DNA from 4 places in the Leclercia sp. CFBP8987 genome. Region 1 is predicted to be linked to each of the others. Evidence: predicted binding sites of a transcription regulator. Region 1 holds the regulator's gene; each other region holds the start of a gene.
The links. Region 1 encodes LexA, which represses DNA repair genes until DNA is damaged. Its sites were predicted from a motif close to TNCTGTATGTACATACAGNA; they were not measured.
Positions count from the first base shown of each region.

Region 2: sulA (SOS-induced cell division inhibitor SulA) is a predicted target of LexA. The motif match lies at 1,913-1,932, and genes of this name have one in related genera.
Region 3: dinB (DNA polymerase IV) is a predicted target of LexA. The motif match lies at 1,419-1,438, and genes of this name have one in related genera.
Region 4: metR (HTH-type transcriptional regulator MetR) is a predicted target of LexA. The motif match lies at 1,697-1,716, and genes of this name have one in related genera.

Region 1 covers NZ_CM188255.1:264,039-267,247, reverse strand. The annotation lists gene SOM40_RS01255 (CsbD family protein) at 1-20, opposite strand, end outside; gene dinF (MATE family efflux transporter DinF) at 162-1,481, opposite strand; gene lexA (transcriptional repressor LexA) at 1,554-2,162, opposite strand; gene SOM40_RS01240 (diacylglycerol kinase) at 2,272-2,640, opposite strand; gene plsB (glycerol-3-phosphate 1-O-acyltransferase PlsB) at 2,796-3,209, shown strand, end outside.
Region 2 covers NZ_CM188255.1:1,657,512-1,660,720, forward strand. The annotation lists gene ompA (porin OmpA) at 1-1,028, opposite strand, end outside; gene sulA (SOS-induced cell division inhibitor SulA) at 1,383-1,892, opposite strand; gene SOM40_RS07790 (TfoX/Sxy family DNA transformation protein) at 2,110-2,736, shown strand; gene yccS (YccS family putative transporter) at 2,721-3,209, opposite strand, start outside.
Region 3 covers NZ_CM188255.1:919,355-922,563, reverse strand. The annotation lists gene pepD (cytosol nonspecific dipeptidase) at 1-269, shown strand, start outside; gene dinB (DNA polymerase IV) at 348-1,406, opposite strand; gene SOM40_RS04315 (glycerophosphodiester phosphodiesterase family protein) at 1,566-2,411, shown strand; gene nqrM ((Na+)-NQR maturation NqrM) at 2,444-2,659, opposite strand; gene nqrF (NADH:ubiquinone reductase (Na(+)-transporting) subunit F) at 2,659-3,209, opposite strand, start outside.
Region 4 covers NZ_CM188255.1:4,651,060-4,654,268, reverse strand. The annotation lists gene SOM40_RS22420 (carboxylate/amino acid/amine transporter) at 1-824, shown strand, start outside; gene metR (HTH-type transcriptional regulator MetR) at 712-1,665, opposite strand; gene metE (5-methyltetrahydropteroyltriglutamate--homocysteine S-methyltransferase) at 1,783-3,209, shown strand, end outside.

The sequences.
Region 1 (3,209 bases):
CCGACTTGGTCTTTATTCATCATCGATTCCTCTTCGTTCGGTCGTTAAGGTTAAGTTCGTCCTAAAATACGTTTCGTGCTGGACGTGATAATAATTATAGATAAGCCTGCGGCGTTAGGTTTGTTATTCGGAATCTTTTACCATTTGGCCAAGCGAAGCCGCTACAGAAACCAGGTTCCGTTGCGCCAGTGCCGGTGCCAAATCCACGCCAGAGAGAGCCCACGCAGGGCCAGGAACACGCTCAAAGCCAGCCACAGACCGTGATTACCCAGCCACGGTAGGGTGAACAGCGTCAGGCCAAACCCGGCGGCCGCCACGGCCATGCTGTTGCGCATCTCTGCTCCGCGGGTTGCGCCGATAAACATGCCATCCAGCAAATAGCACCAGACGCCCACCACCGGTAACACCACCTGCCAGATAAGATAGTGGCTCGCCAGCGCGCGCAGCTCGGGTAGCGAGGTCAGCAGGGCAATGATGTTGTCGCCTGCCAGGGCATAGATGAGCGCAAAGGCCAGCGCCACCAGGCCGGACTGACGGCAGGCCGCCCGCCACACTTCCCGCAGTTGACCGCTTTCCCGGGCACCATAGGCCTGCCCGGAGTGCGCTTCGACCGCATAGGCGAAGCCATCCAGGGCGTAGGCGGTAAAGGTCAGCAGGGTCATCAGCACGGCGTTGACGGCGATAATCTCCGGCCCCAGCCGCGCACCCATTACCGTCAGCGCCCCGAAACAGAGTTGCAGCAGCAGCGAGCGCAGCATGATGTCGCGATTGAGGGCCAGCAGCTTGCGGATATTGCCCCGCCAGCTTGCCTTCAGCAACGCCAGCGAAATACCGCGCAGGGCCAGCACCCGCCACACCATCCACAGGCCGATCGCCAGGGTGGCATATTCTGCGATAGCGGTCGCCAGGGCCGCGCCCTGCACGTTCATCTGCAAACCCATCACCAGCCAGAGATCCAGCACGATATTGAGCAGGTTACCCACCACCAGCAGGATCACCGGCGCCCGGGCATACTGAACGCCCAACAGCCAGCCCAGCAGGACCAGGTTAGCCAGCGATGCCGGGGCGCTGAGCCAGCGTATTTCAAGGAAGCGTCGCGCCTGATGGAGAACGGCCTCGCTGCCACCGACGATATGCAGGGCCAGATCGATAAGTGGCGTGCGCAACAGCACAATCAATAATCCGGCACCCAGAGCCAGGATCAGCGGCTGTACCAACGCCCGGGCCAGACGCAGCGGATCTTTCGCGCCATAGGCCTGGGCGGTAAGCCCGGTGGTGCTCATGCGCAAGAAGAGCAGCAGCATAAACAGGAAGCTGGTTGCCGTCGCGCCGATGGCGACACCGCCCAGATAGATGGGCGAATCGAGATGACCAATTACTGCCGTATCCACCAGCCCAAGCAGAGGGACGCTGATATTGGAGACGATCATAGGAAGTGCAAGACGCCACAACGCCTTATCGGAAGCAGTCAGGAGAGACATGAGAATGTTCGCCGGAAGCAGAAGAAGCAGAAGAAGCAGACTGCGACAGGGCCGCAGTCTGTCAGAAAGCAGTTATAACCACTCACCGTTGCGGATGACGCCAACCGCCAGGCCTTCGATGGAGAAGTTATTTTCACGCAGGTCGACAACAATCGGGGAAAACTCACTGTTTTCCGGCAGCAGTTGTACGGTATTGCCCTGCTTTTTCAGGCGCTTAACGGTCACTTCGTCGTCGATACGCGCCACAACCACCTGGCCGTTACGCACGTCCTGCGTTTTATGCACCGCCAGCAGATCGCCGTCGAGAATACCGATGTCTTTCATCGACATGCCGCTTACGCGCAGCAGAAAATCTGCGCTCGGTTTAAACATGCCAGGATCGACCTGATAGTGGCCTTCGATATGCTGTTGCGCCAGCAGCGGTTCACCAGCGGCGACGCGACCGACGAGCGGAAGGCCCTCTTCGGCTTCAATCAGCAGACGAATACCGCGAGACGCACCGGAGACAATCTCAAGCACACCCTTGCGCGCCAGTGCCTTAAGGTGCTCTTCAGCGGCGTTTGGAGAACGGAAGCCCAGACGCTGCGCGATTTCTGCACGCGTCGGCGGCATACCCGTCTGGCTGATATGATCCCGAATGAGATCAAACACCTCTTGCTGCCTGGTCGTTAACGCTTTCATTCCGCCCCCTGGGTGTATATACAGTTATGCTGTGAGTATATACAGCTAAAGGTGATTTTGGAACCACAAACCGCATAAAAAACCAGAGACTTGTTCGGTTTCTGAAGGCTTATCGTAAATGTCCCCAAAGCAGCGTGACCCAGGTAAACAACGCAACGATAATCGCCATCAGCACCGCGGCAGAGCCCATATCTTTCGCCCGGCCCGAGAGCTCGTGAAAATCAGTGCCAATGCGGTCGACTACCGCCTCGATCGCACTGTTCAGAATTTCGACTATCATCACCAACATCACCGAGCCAATCAGCAATACGCGGGTGATAGGATCAACATCCAGCCAGCAGGCAATAATAATCGCCACGGCGACCGCAACCCCCTCCTGGCGAAATGCGGCTTCATTGATCCAGGCAGCACGGATGCCTTTCCATGAATAACCGGCAGCTTTAATGATTCGGGTTAACCCAGTGGTATTATTGGCCATTAAAAGAAACCTTTCTTCGAAAATAGCGTCAGAAACGGTGGCTTAAGCGCTATGCGCCGCCCCCGGAAGTATGACGGGTAACAACAGAAATCTTGCGCGCTTTCTGTTATCCTTGCGCCGCAATTGCATTTTTAACCAGAGGCTTTACATCGTTTATGTCTGGCTGGCCACGAATTTACTACAAATTACTTAATTTACCATTAAGCGTCCTGGTAAAAAGCAAGTCTATCCCGGCGGTTCCCACGCTGGAATTAGGACTCGATACCTCGCGTCCTATTATGTATGTGTTGCCTTATAACTCGAAGGCAGACTTGCTGACGCTGCGCGCCCAATGCCTGGCGCACGATCTTCCCGATCCGCTGGAGCCGCTGGAGATCGACGGCACCCTGCTGCCGCGCTACATCTTTATCCACGGTGGCCCTCGTGTGTTCACCTGGTACACGCCGAAAGAAGAGTCGATCAAGCTGTTCCACGACTACCTCGATCTGCACCGCAGCAACCCGCTGCTGGACGTGCAGATGGTCCCCGTGTCGGTGATGTTTGGCCGTCGTCCGGGGCGCGATAAGGGC
Region 2 (3,209 bases), 1.4 Mb from region 1:
TTGATGCCTTTAACTTCGATCTCTACGCGACGATCTGGTGCCAGGCAGTCGATCAGTGCAGCGCGAGGTTTCACGTTGTCACAGGTAGCACCGGTAACTGGGTTAGATTCGCCCATACCACGTGGGGAGATCTTGTTAGCTGGGATACCTTTAGAGATCAGGTAATCAACAACAGACTGAGCACGTTTCTCGGACAGACCCTGGTTGTAGGCGTCAGAACCGATACGGTCGGTGTAACCCAGAACAACTACGGAACCGTCTTTAGGATCCAGGTTGCTCAGCTGGGTGTACAGCTGATCCAGAGCCTGCTGGCCTTCTGGTTTCAGAGTTGATTTGTTGAAGTTGAACAGAACGTCAGACTTCAGAGTGAAGTGCTTGGTCTGTACTTCTGGCGCTGGCGCTGGAGCTGGAGCAACGATTGGCGCTGCTTCTTCCTGCTGGCCGAAACGGTAAGAAACACCTACGCTCAGCATGCCGTTGTCTGGACGAACACCAACGGTGTTGCCGTCGCCGATGTTGTTAACCCACTGGTATTCCAGACGGGTAGCAACGTCACGGGTCATTGCCCACTCAACGCCACCTGCGAATACTGGAGATACGCCAGTGTCATGGTCGTCGCCAGCGATGCTGTTGCTGGAGTCTGCACGCCATACCATGCCGCCCAGACGGGTGTAGATGTCTACAGCGTCATTTACTGGGTAGCCCAGTTTAGCAGTCAGCTGAACGCCCTGTGCCTTGAACGCACCGTTAACGGTGTCGCCTTTATAAGGCATGCGGCCCAGCCAGTCGTAACCCATTTCGAAACCAACGTACGGGTTAACCTGATAACCACCGAACGCGCCTGCGCCCAGCTGGCTTTCGTGAGTTGGGCCGTCGTTGTTCAGAGCATCGTTATACCAGCCAGTGTCATGGAACTGAGACCAGCCCAGTTTGCCACCTGCATACCAGGTATTATCTTTCGGAGCGGCCTGCGCTACGGTAGCGAAACCTGCCAGTGCCACTGCAATCGCGATAGCTGTCTTTTTCATTTTTTGCGCCTCGTTATCATCCAAAAATCGCCATGAGAATCTCAATGAGAGTCACGGTTAAATCCTTCACCGGGGGGCGGGGACAAAGAGTAAAGCTACCGATATCTTCGGCTTAGGCCGAGCACCCCTGGCGATGTAAAGTCTACAACGTACCTGAAAACTTACAAGTGTGAACTCCGTCAGGCATATGAAAAAAAAAGTTTTGTATACACAATATTTAACATTTAGGGCGAAGTTTTAGGCGTGCTAAACTGGAGGAAGCCGCGGCAGACAAGACTTGTCGCGGCTTTTAGAAATGGAACCAACGGCGTACAGCGCTTGCAAAAAAAATTCCAGGAAAACTCTTATTTTTACTTAGTGATACAAATTTGAGTGAATTTTTAGCCCAGACAGGTGTCCGTTGCCCAGAGCATTCATCCGAACGGGACGCATAATAAAGCCCAATGCGTTACCTTCTTCTGCCGCTTCGGCCAGGCGATGTTGTTCCATTTCGGTTAACTCTTCCGTAAACCAGCCAATCACCACGCTGTAATTGCCGGTACGCAATGCCCTCACCATAGATTCTACAGTATGGCAGGGATCCATCTGGCTAACCTGCATCACTTTAGTGAGCGGTAAACCTGCGGATTGCACCCATTCCCGACTCAATTTCTGCTGCGGCGTGAGCCACAGCTGCCAGCGAGACTGTTGACCAAGCTGCTGCAATAGCGGCAGCAATAACAGCTGCGTCATCATGGGCTGGTCTTCACGGTAAAGCACTTCACTGATCAACCCGGTAGACATGTAAGCAGCGGAACTCCGTGCACTTTTACCGGCGGAAGAAGAGAAAGTTGTGGAACGCTTTGCATAGCCTGAAGAGTACATAATCAATCCAGCCCTGTAGTTACTGTATGGATATACAGTAACCCCTGTACGTCTAAAGATCAACCTCAATTTCGGAAAGCTCCTCGCAAATTTGGGTTGTTATTCAGGCGGATTGAAAAATCATCTTGCCGTTCGATCATAAGTTACCTATTTTTTGACTAACGGATCCGTTAACCAATAACTTCACTATTACTGCATGATTTAAAAGGGAAATATCATGAAAAAGTTATCTTATGAACGGATCTATCAATCTACGAAATATCTTTCACCCCTTGGTGAAGTCCAGCATCGCGCGCTGTTTGGCGGGTACACCCTGGCGGTGGATGACGCGGTCTTTGCGATGGTATCAGACGGTGAGTTATACCTGCGCGCCTGTGAAGAGAGCGCACAGTATTGCGTCAAAAATACCTCCTCTTACTTAACGCTGGTTAAAAGGGGGCGCCCGATTTTGCTGAATTACTACCGCGTGGATGAGGCGCTCTGGCAGGATCAGGATAAGCTTCTGCAGCTCTCCTCCTTTGCCCTCGAAGCCGCACGACGGGAGCGGCGCGAGCGGTACAAGCGCGACAGGCTGAAAGATTTACCCAATCTCAACTTTCAGCTTGAGATCCTGCTGAACGAAGCGGGCATCACCGATGAAGAGGCGTTACGCGCCCTCGGCGCCGAGCAGTGCTGGCTGAAGATAAGAGAACTTAACAGGCATCTGAGCTACAAGGTGCTGTTTGCGCTGGAGGGGGCCATCGTCGGGCTGCACGAAGCGGCGCTCCCGGAGATCAGACGCCAGGAGCTGGTAGAGTGGTACAAAAGGCTGCCCGTGGAGAACAGCCCTCACTCCGGTAGTTGATTAACATGCTGCTGTAATCGACAAATTTCTGGTAGCAACGCGATAAGCAGACCGATTTGCTGCAGCACTAACGGAGCTTTGCTCTCGGCACCCGGTTCAATATGCGAAATGCGTTGCGCCAGTTCGGACAAGGCCTGCTGAACACGAGGTTCATCCGCTGGACGTTGATGAAGCGCATCATCGACATAGCAAACGGCGTCATCAAGTAACGCCAGGATAGCCGGACTGGTCAGCCGTTCGCGGTGTGCGCCCAGGGCCGATATGTAGCTGGTAAAGGTGTGGTTCAGGCACAACAGGCGAAATGCGGCTTCGCGCGTTTCCGCTGTCGCCCGCGGCTCCGTGGACATGTTCGAGACCACCGACGCCAGCTCCGCATCGCGGTTGTAAGCGTCACGTCGGGCTATGCGATACGCCAGACGGTTATCGCGGCCCTGATGATACTGCTCAAGAATGGCATCCAGATATCGGCAGTT
Region 3 (3,209 bases), 660 kb from region 1:
CGGGCTGGCAGCCAGATGCGAGTTCACCGGTGATGGCGCTGGTGCGTGAAACCTATCAGCGTCTGTTCAACAGCACGCCGAACATTCAGGTGATCCACGCGGGTCTGGAGTGTGGTCTGTTCAAGAAACCGTACCCGGATATGGATATGGTTTCCATCGGGCCGACCATTACCGGTCCTCACTCTCCGGATGAGCAGGTGCATATCGAAAGCGTGGGCCATTACTGGACCCTGCTGACCGAACTGCTGAAAGCGATCCCGGCGAAGTAATCCCCTCACCCCAGCCCTCTCCCACAGGGAGAGGGAGAAATACCCAGGCCCGGTAAGCGTCAGCGCCACCGGGCTTTTTTACAGCCCCAGCACTAACTGCCGCTCCAGCTGCGGATCCAGCAGCGTGACATGCAACCCCACCAGCCGTACTCCCCGCCCTGCCCGACGCTCTTCCCAGGTTTTCTTCGCGGTGGCAATCAAATCCTCTTTGTTCAGCCGCGGCCAGACGTGCTCCTGGGTGGTTTGCTGAAAATCGTTGAACTTGAGTTTTACCCCCTGGCGGGCAATCAGCAGATCCGGTTTGACCTTCGCCAGCCGCCGCTCCAGCTCAGGATAGAGCTGCCCGACGATAATGGCTTCGCAGTCTGCCCAGTCATGAATATCCTCCGCCAGGGTGCGTTCCACCCCCACCGATTTACGCAGCCGCTCGCTGTTAACATTGCGCTCATCAATGCCCTGGCTCCGCTCCCACAGCACCCGGCCAAACTTACCGAAGCGCTTTAACAGCATCCCCAGATCGCTGTTCTGCACATCTTCACAGGTGCGCAGCCCCAGGTTCTCCAGCTTTGCCGCAGAGACTTTCCCTACGCCGGGGATCTTGCCCAGCGGCAGCGTTTTGATAAACGCCGGCACTTCGTCAGGGGTGATCACATACTGGCCGTTGGGCTTATTGAGATCCGAGGCGATTTTGGCGAGAAATTTAACCGGCGCGACGCCCGCCGAGGCGGTGAGCTGCAGTTCATCAAAAATCGTCTGACGGATCTCCTGGGCCATCAACGTGGCGGAGCCGTGACAGTGAAGGCTGTCGGTGACATCCAGATAGGCTTCGTCCAGCGACAGGGGTTCGATCAGGGAAGTGTAGCGGGAGAAGATCTCACGAATATGGTGGGACGCTTCTTTGTAGGCCTCGAAACGGCCTGGTAACAAGGTGAGGTGCGGGCAGAGTTTTAACGCCATCGCGGTCGGCATGGCGCTGCGCACGCCAAATTTACGTGCCGGGTAGTTCGCGGTACTGATCACTCCGCGCTGCACACGACTACCGCCAATGGCAATGGGGATATCCCGTAGCGCCGGATTATCCCGCATTTCCACCGCAGCAAAAAAACAGTCCATATCGACATGGATTATTTTGCGCATCATCTTCACCACACCTGTAATTATGCACAGTATAACAAAGTGCAAAAAATGCGTCAGCAGATTTACTGTCGCACTTCTGTCATTAAACCGTGGTACAAGGATAAGCCATTGGGCATTTACAACTCATTGAATTACATGATTTAAAATGGAAAATTATTCATGAAAAAGATGATTATCGCTTCACTTCTGCTAACGACCTCCGCCTGGGCCAGCCCACAAATTATCGCTCACCGCGGGGGAACCGCCGATGCGCCGGAGAATACGCTTCCGGCCATCCAGCTTGCGCTGGAAAACCGCGCTCAGGCGATCTGGGTCACCGTGCAGCTCAGCCGTGACGGCGTGCCCGTTCTCTATCGCCCGAGCGATCTCAGCGCGTTAACCGCAGCAAAGGGCAACGTCTCTCAGTACACCCAGGCCGAGCTGGCGACCTTTGATGCCGGTGCAAAATGGAAAGAAAAGGTCGCCGGAACCACCATTCCGACCTTGAAAGCGGTACTGGAACGCTGGCCTGACGTACACTTTTACATCGATATTAAATCCCCCGACGCCGATCCGGCTGAGATGGGCAAACAGCTGCTTGGCGTGCTGAAAGAGACCAACAGCCTGGCGCGTGTTCGCGTCTATTCCACAGAGGATCGCTATCTGGATGCTCTGCCTGCAGAGGTGCCGCGCTTTGTCACCCGGAGTGAAACCCGCACCCGGCTGGCGAATATCTCCCTGAACCACGTTTGCCAGACCCCGGCAAAGAAAATGGATGCGTACTGGTACGGGCTGGAGCTGAATCGCAAGGTGGAAGTGGTGGAGAAATTCACACTGGGGGATGGTATCTCCCCGGCTACCCTGACATGGGATAAGGAGGCGATGGACTGTTTCCGCTCACAGGGGAATGCCCATGTGATCCTGCTTGGTGTTAACTCCGCTGAGGATTATCAGAAAGCCCAAACGTTGGGGGCCGATGGGGTGATGGTGGATTCTCCGGCCCAGGCCAGAGCGTGGGTTAAGTAAAAAAAACAGGCCGCTGTTGCGGCCTGTTTCGTTCAGAGGATTCGGTTTTGCTGGCGCTGTGCTTCGCGTTCCATGCGCTTTTTACGCGCGTCGCACGGCTCCGGGCAGTCGCAGACTTTCTCCATCCCCAGCGAAGAGATGCCGCCGCAGCTGCCCTGAATGCTTTTACGCTTAATCAGCCAGCCGAGCGACATGCCAAATATCACCAGCACAAAGATCGCGAAGGTCAGCAGGAAGGTCACCATCATCAGCCTCCAAAATCATCCAGCATGATGTTCTCATCTTCCACGCCGAGATCCTGCAGCATTTTGATCACCGCGGCGTTCATCATTGGCGGCCCGCACATGTAGAACTCGCAGTCTTCCGGAGCAGCGTGGTGTTTGAGGTAATTTTCATACAGCACGTTATGAATGAACCCGGTGTAACCGGTCCAGTTATCTTCCGGCAGCGGATCGGACAGCGCAATGTGGAAGCTGAAGTTTGGGTTATCCCGCGCCAGCTGTTCAAACTCCTCCTGATAGAACATCTCCCGCAGCGAGCGGGCGCCGTACCAGAAGCTGATCTTACGTTTGCTACCCAGACGCTTAAGCTGATCAAAGATGTGCGAGCGCATCGGCGCCATCCCGGCCCCCCCACCGATGAATACCATTTCGGCATCGGTCTCTTTGGCAAAGAACTCACCAAACGGACCGGAGATAGTTACCTTATCGCCCGCTCTCAGCGACCAGATATAGGATGACATGATCCCCGGCGGTGCATCCGGTACGCCTGGCGGCGGCGTGGCGATACGCACGTTGA
Region 4 (3,209 bases), 490 kb from region 1:
TCGACAGTTACTTCTCGGTGCTGATGCGCGTCGGGCTGGCAGCGCTGGTGTTTCTGCCATTCCTGCGTACGCGCGGGCAAACGCTGAAAACCATTCTGCTCTATATGCTGGTGGGGGCGATGCAGCTTGGCATCATGTACCTGTTCAGCTTCCGGGCGTACGTCTACCTGTCGGTATCGGAATTCCTGCTCTTTACCGTCCTGACGCCGCTCTATATCACCCTGATTTACGATCTGCTGAGCAAGCGCCGCTTGCGCTGGGGCTACCTGCTGAGCGCGGCGCTGGCGGTGGCGGGTGCGGCAATAATTCGCTACGACAAAGTGAGCGATCACTTCTGGACCGGTCTGATGTTCGTCCAGCTCGCCAATATCAGCTTTGCGATCGGCATGGTGGGCTATAAACGCCTGATGGAAACCCGCCCGATGCCGCAGCACAACGCCTTTGCCTGGTTCTATATGGGGGCGGCGATCGTGGCGGTAGCAGCGTGGTTCATGCTGGGAAATCCGCAGAAGCTGCCGACCACCACGCTGCAGTGGAGCGTGCTGATCTGGCTGGGGGTAGTGGCATCCGGGCTGGGTTACTTCATGTGGAACTACGGCGCCACGCAGGTGGACGCCGGAACGCTGGGGATCATGAACAACGTCCACGTCCCTGCGGGCCTGCTGGTGAACCTCGCCATCTGGCAGGAACAACCGCACTGGCCGAGCTTCATTATTGGGGGGACGGTGATCCTGGCTTCACTGTGGGTACATCGCCGTTGGGTCGCTCCGCGCTCCGCACAAACGGCAGATGGTCGCAGGCGTGGTTCCGCGCTGAGCGAATAAAGGCCTCGGTAACCGGTTGACGCTGCTCGCCATCACGCACAGCAGAGTACAGCCGGCTCCACAATCCCTCGCCCAGGGTCTTGGTCACCACCAGACCCTGGCGTTCAAAACTCTCCACCACCCAGTGCGGCAGCGCCGCGATGCCCATTCTGGCCGCTACCATCTGAATCAACAGCAGGGTGTTATCCACGCTTTTCAGCTGCGGGCTGATGCCTGCCGGTTGCAGGAAGTGACGCCAGATATCCAGACGACTGCGCTGAACCGGGTAGATCAGCAGCGTTTCCGTCGCCAGATCTTCCGGCGTGATGCGCGTTTTCGCGGCCAGAGGATGATCCGGGGCCAGCACCAGACGCACTTCAAAATCAAACATCGGGGAATAGTGCAGACCGCTGCGAGGCAGAATGTCCGAGGTCATCACCAGATCCAGCTCGCCCTGTATGAGGGACGGCTGCGGGTCAAAAGTCACGCCGGAGTTAAAGTCCATCTCCACCTGCGGCCACTTCTGACGGAAGTTCTCAAGCGCGGGGGTCAGCCACTGAATACAGCTGTGACATTCAATGGCGATGCGCAGTTTACTCTGCTGCGGCTCATGGCAGGCCTGCAGCGCACTGGCGATCTGCGGCAGCACCTGATTGGCCAGCTGCAACAGGATCTCCCCCTGCGGCGTAAAGCGCAGCGGCTGACTCTTACGCACAAACAGACGGAAGCCAAGGCGTTGTTCCAGATCGCTGAACTGGTGAGAAAGGGCGGATTGCGTCTGGTGCAGCGTGGCTGCCGCCGCCGCGAGAGAACCGCAGTTTCGCAACGCTTGTAGCGTTTTCAGGTGTTTTATCTCGATCATGAAAGTCCTTCACTTCGCCATGAGCAATTTGCGCTTGAGGAATATACAGTACCTTTACAATATGGAAGTGTAAACATCTGGACGGCTAAATCCTGAAAATTCCACAAGGGGCACATCATGACAATTCGCAACCACACCCTCGGTTTTCCACGCGTCGGCCTTCGTCGCGAACTGAAAAAAGCACAAGAGAACTACTGGGCGGGCAATGCCACGCGTGACGAACTGCTGGCGGTGGGGCGCGAACTGCGCGCCCGTCACTGGGATCAGCAGAAGCAGGCGGGTGTGGATCTGCTCCCGGTAGGCGATTTCGCCTGGTACGACCATGTTCTGACCACCAGCCTGCTGCTTGGCAACGTACCGGCTCGTCATCAGAACAGCGATGGATCGGTGGATATCGACACCCTGTTCCGCATTGGCCGTGGTCGCGCGCCGACCGGTGAGCCCGCGGCAGCAGCGGAAATGACCAAATGGTTTAACACTAACTATCACTACATGGTGCCGGAGTTCGTCAAAGGCCAGCAGTTCAAACTGACCTGGACCCAGCTGCTGGATGAGGTGGACGAAGCGCAGGCGCTGGGCCATAAGATTAAACCTGTCCTGCTGGGCCCGGTCACCTATCTGTGGCTGGGCAAAGTGAAGGGCGAGCAGTTTGACCGTCTGAGCCTGCTGAATGAGATCCTGCCGGTGTACCAGCAGGTGCTGGGCGAGCTGGCAAAACGCGGCGTTGAGTGGGTGCAGATCGACGAACCAGCGCTGGTGCTGGAGCTGCCGCAGGCGTGGCTGGAGGCTTTCAAACCGGCGTATGGCGCCCTCGCGGGCCAGGTGAAGCTGCTGCTGACCACCTATTTCGAAGGCGTCACGCCGAACCTCGACACCATCACCGCGCTGCCAGTGCAGGGCCTGCACGTGGACCTGGTCCACGGCAACGATGAGGTGGCGGAACTGCACAAACACCTGCCGTCCGACTGGCTGCTCTCTGCCGGGCTGGTGAACGGGCGTAACGTCTGGCGCGCCGATCTCACTGAGAAATATGGACAGATCAAAGACATTGTCGGAAAACGCGAGCTGTGGGTGGCCTCATCCTGCTCCCTGCTGCACAGCCCCATCGACCTGAGCGTTGAAACCCGGCTGGATGCGGAAGTGAAGAGCTGGTTTGCCTTTGCCCTGCAAAAATGTGAAGAGCTGGCCCTGCTGCGCGATGCGCTGAATAGTGGCGACACGGCGGCGATTACCGAATGGAGTACCCCGATCCAGGCCCGTCGTCACTCGGCCCGCGTCCACAACCCGGCGGTGGAAAAACGTCTGGCGGCCATTACCGCCCGGGACAGCCAGCGTCAAAGCGCCTATGAGGTTCGGGCCGAAGCCCAGCGTGCGCGCTTTAACCTGCCTGCCTGGCCGACCACCACTATCGGCTCTTTCCCGCAGACTACCGAGATCCGCGGCCTGCGTCTGGACTTCAAAAAGGGCAACCTGGACGCAAATAACTACCGCACCGGCATCGCTGAACATATCAAACAGGCGATTGTGGAGCAGGAGCGTTTAGG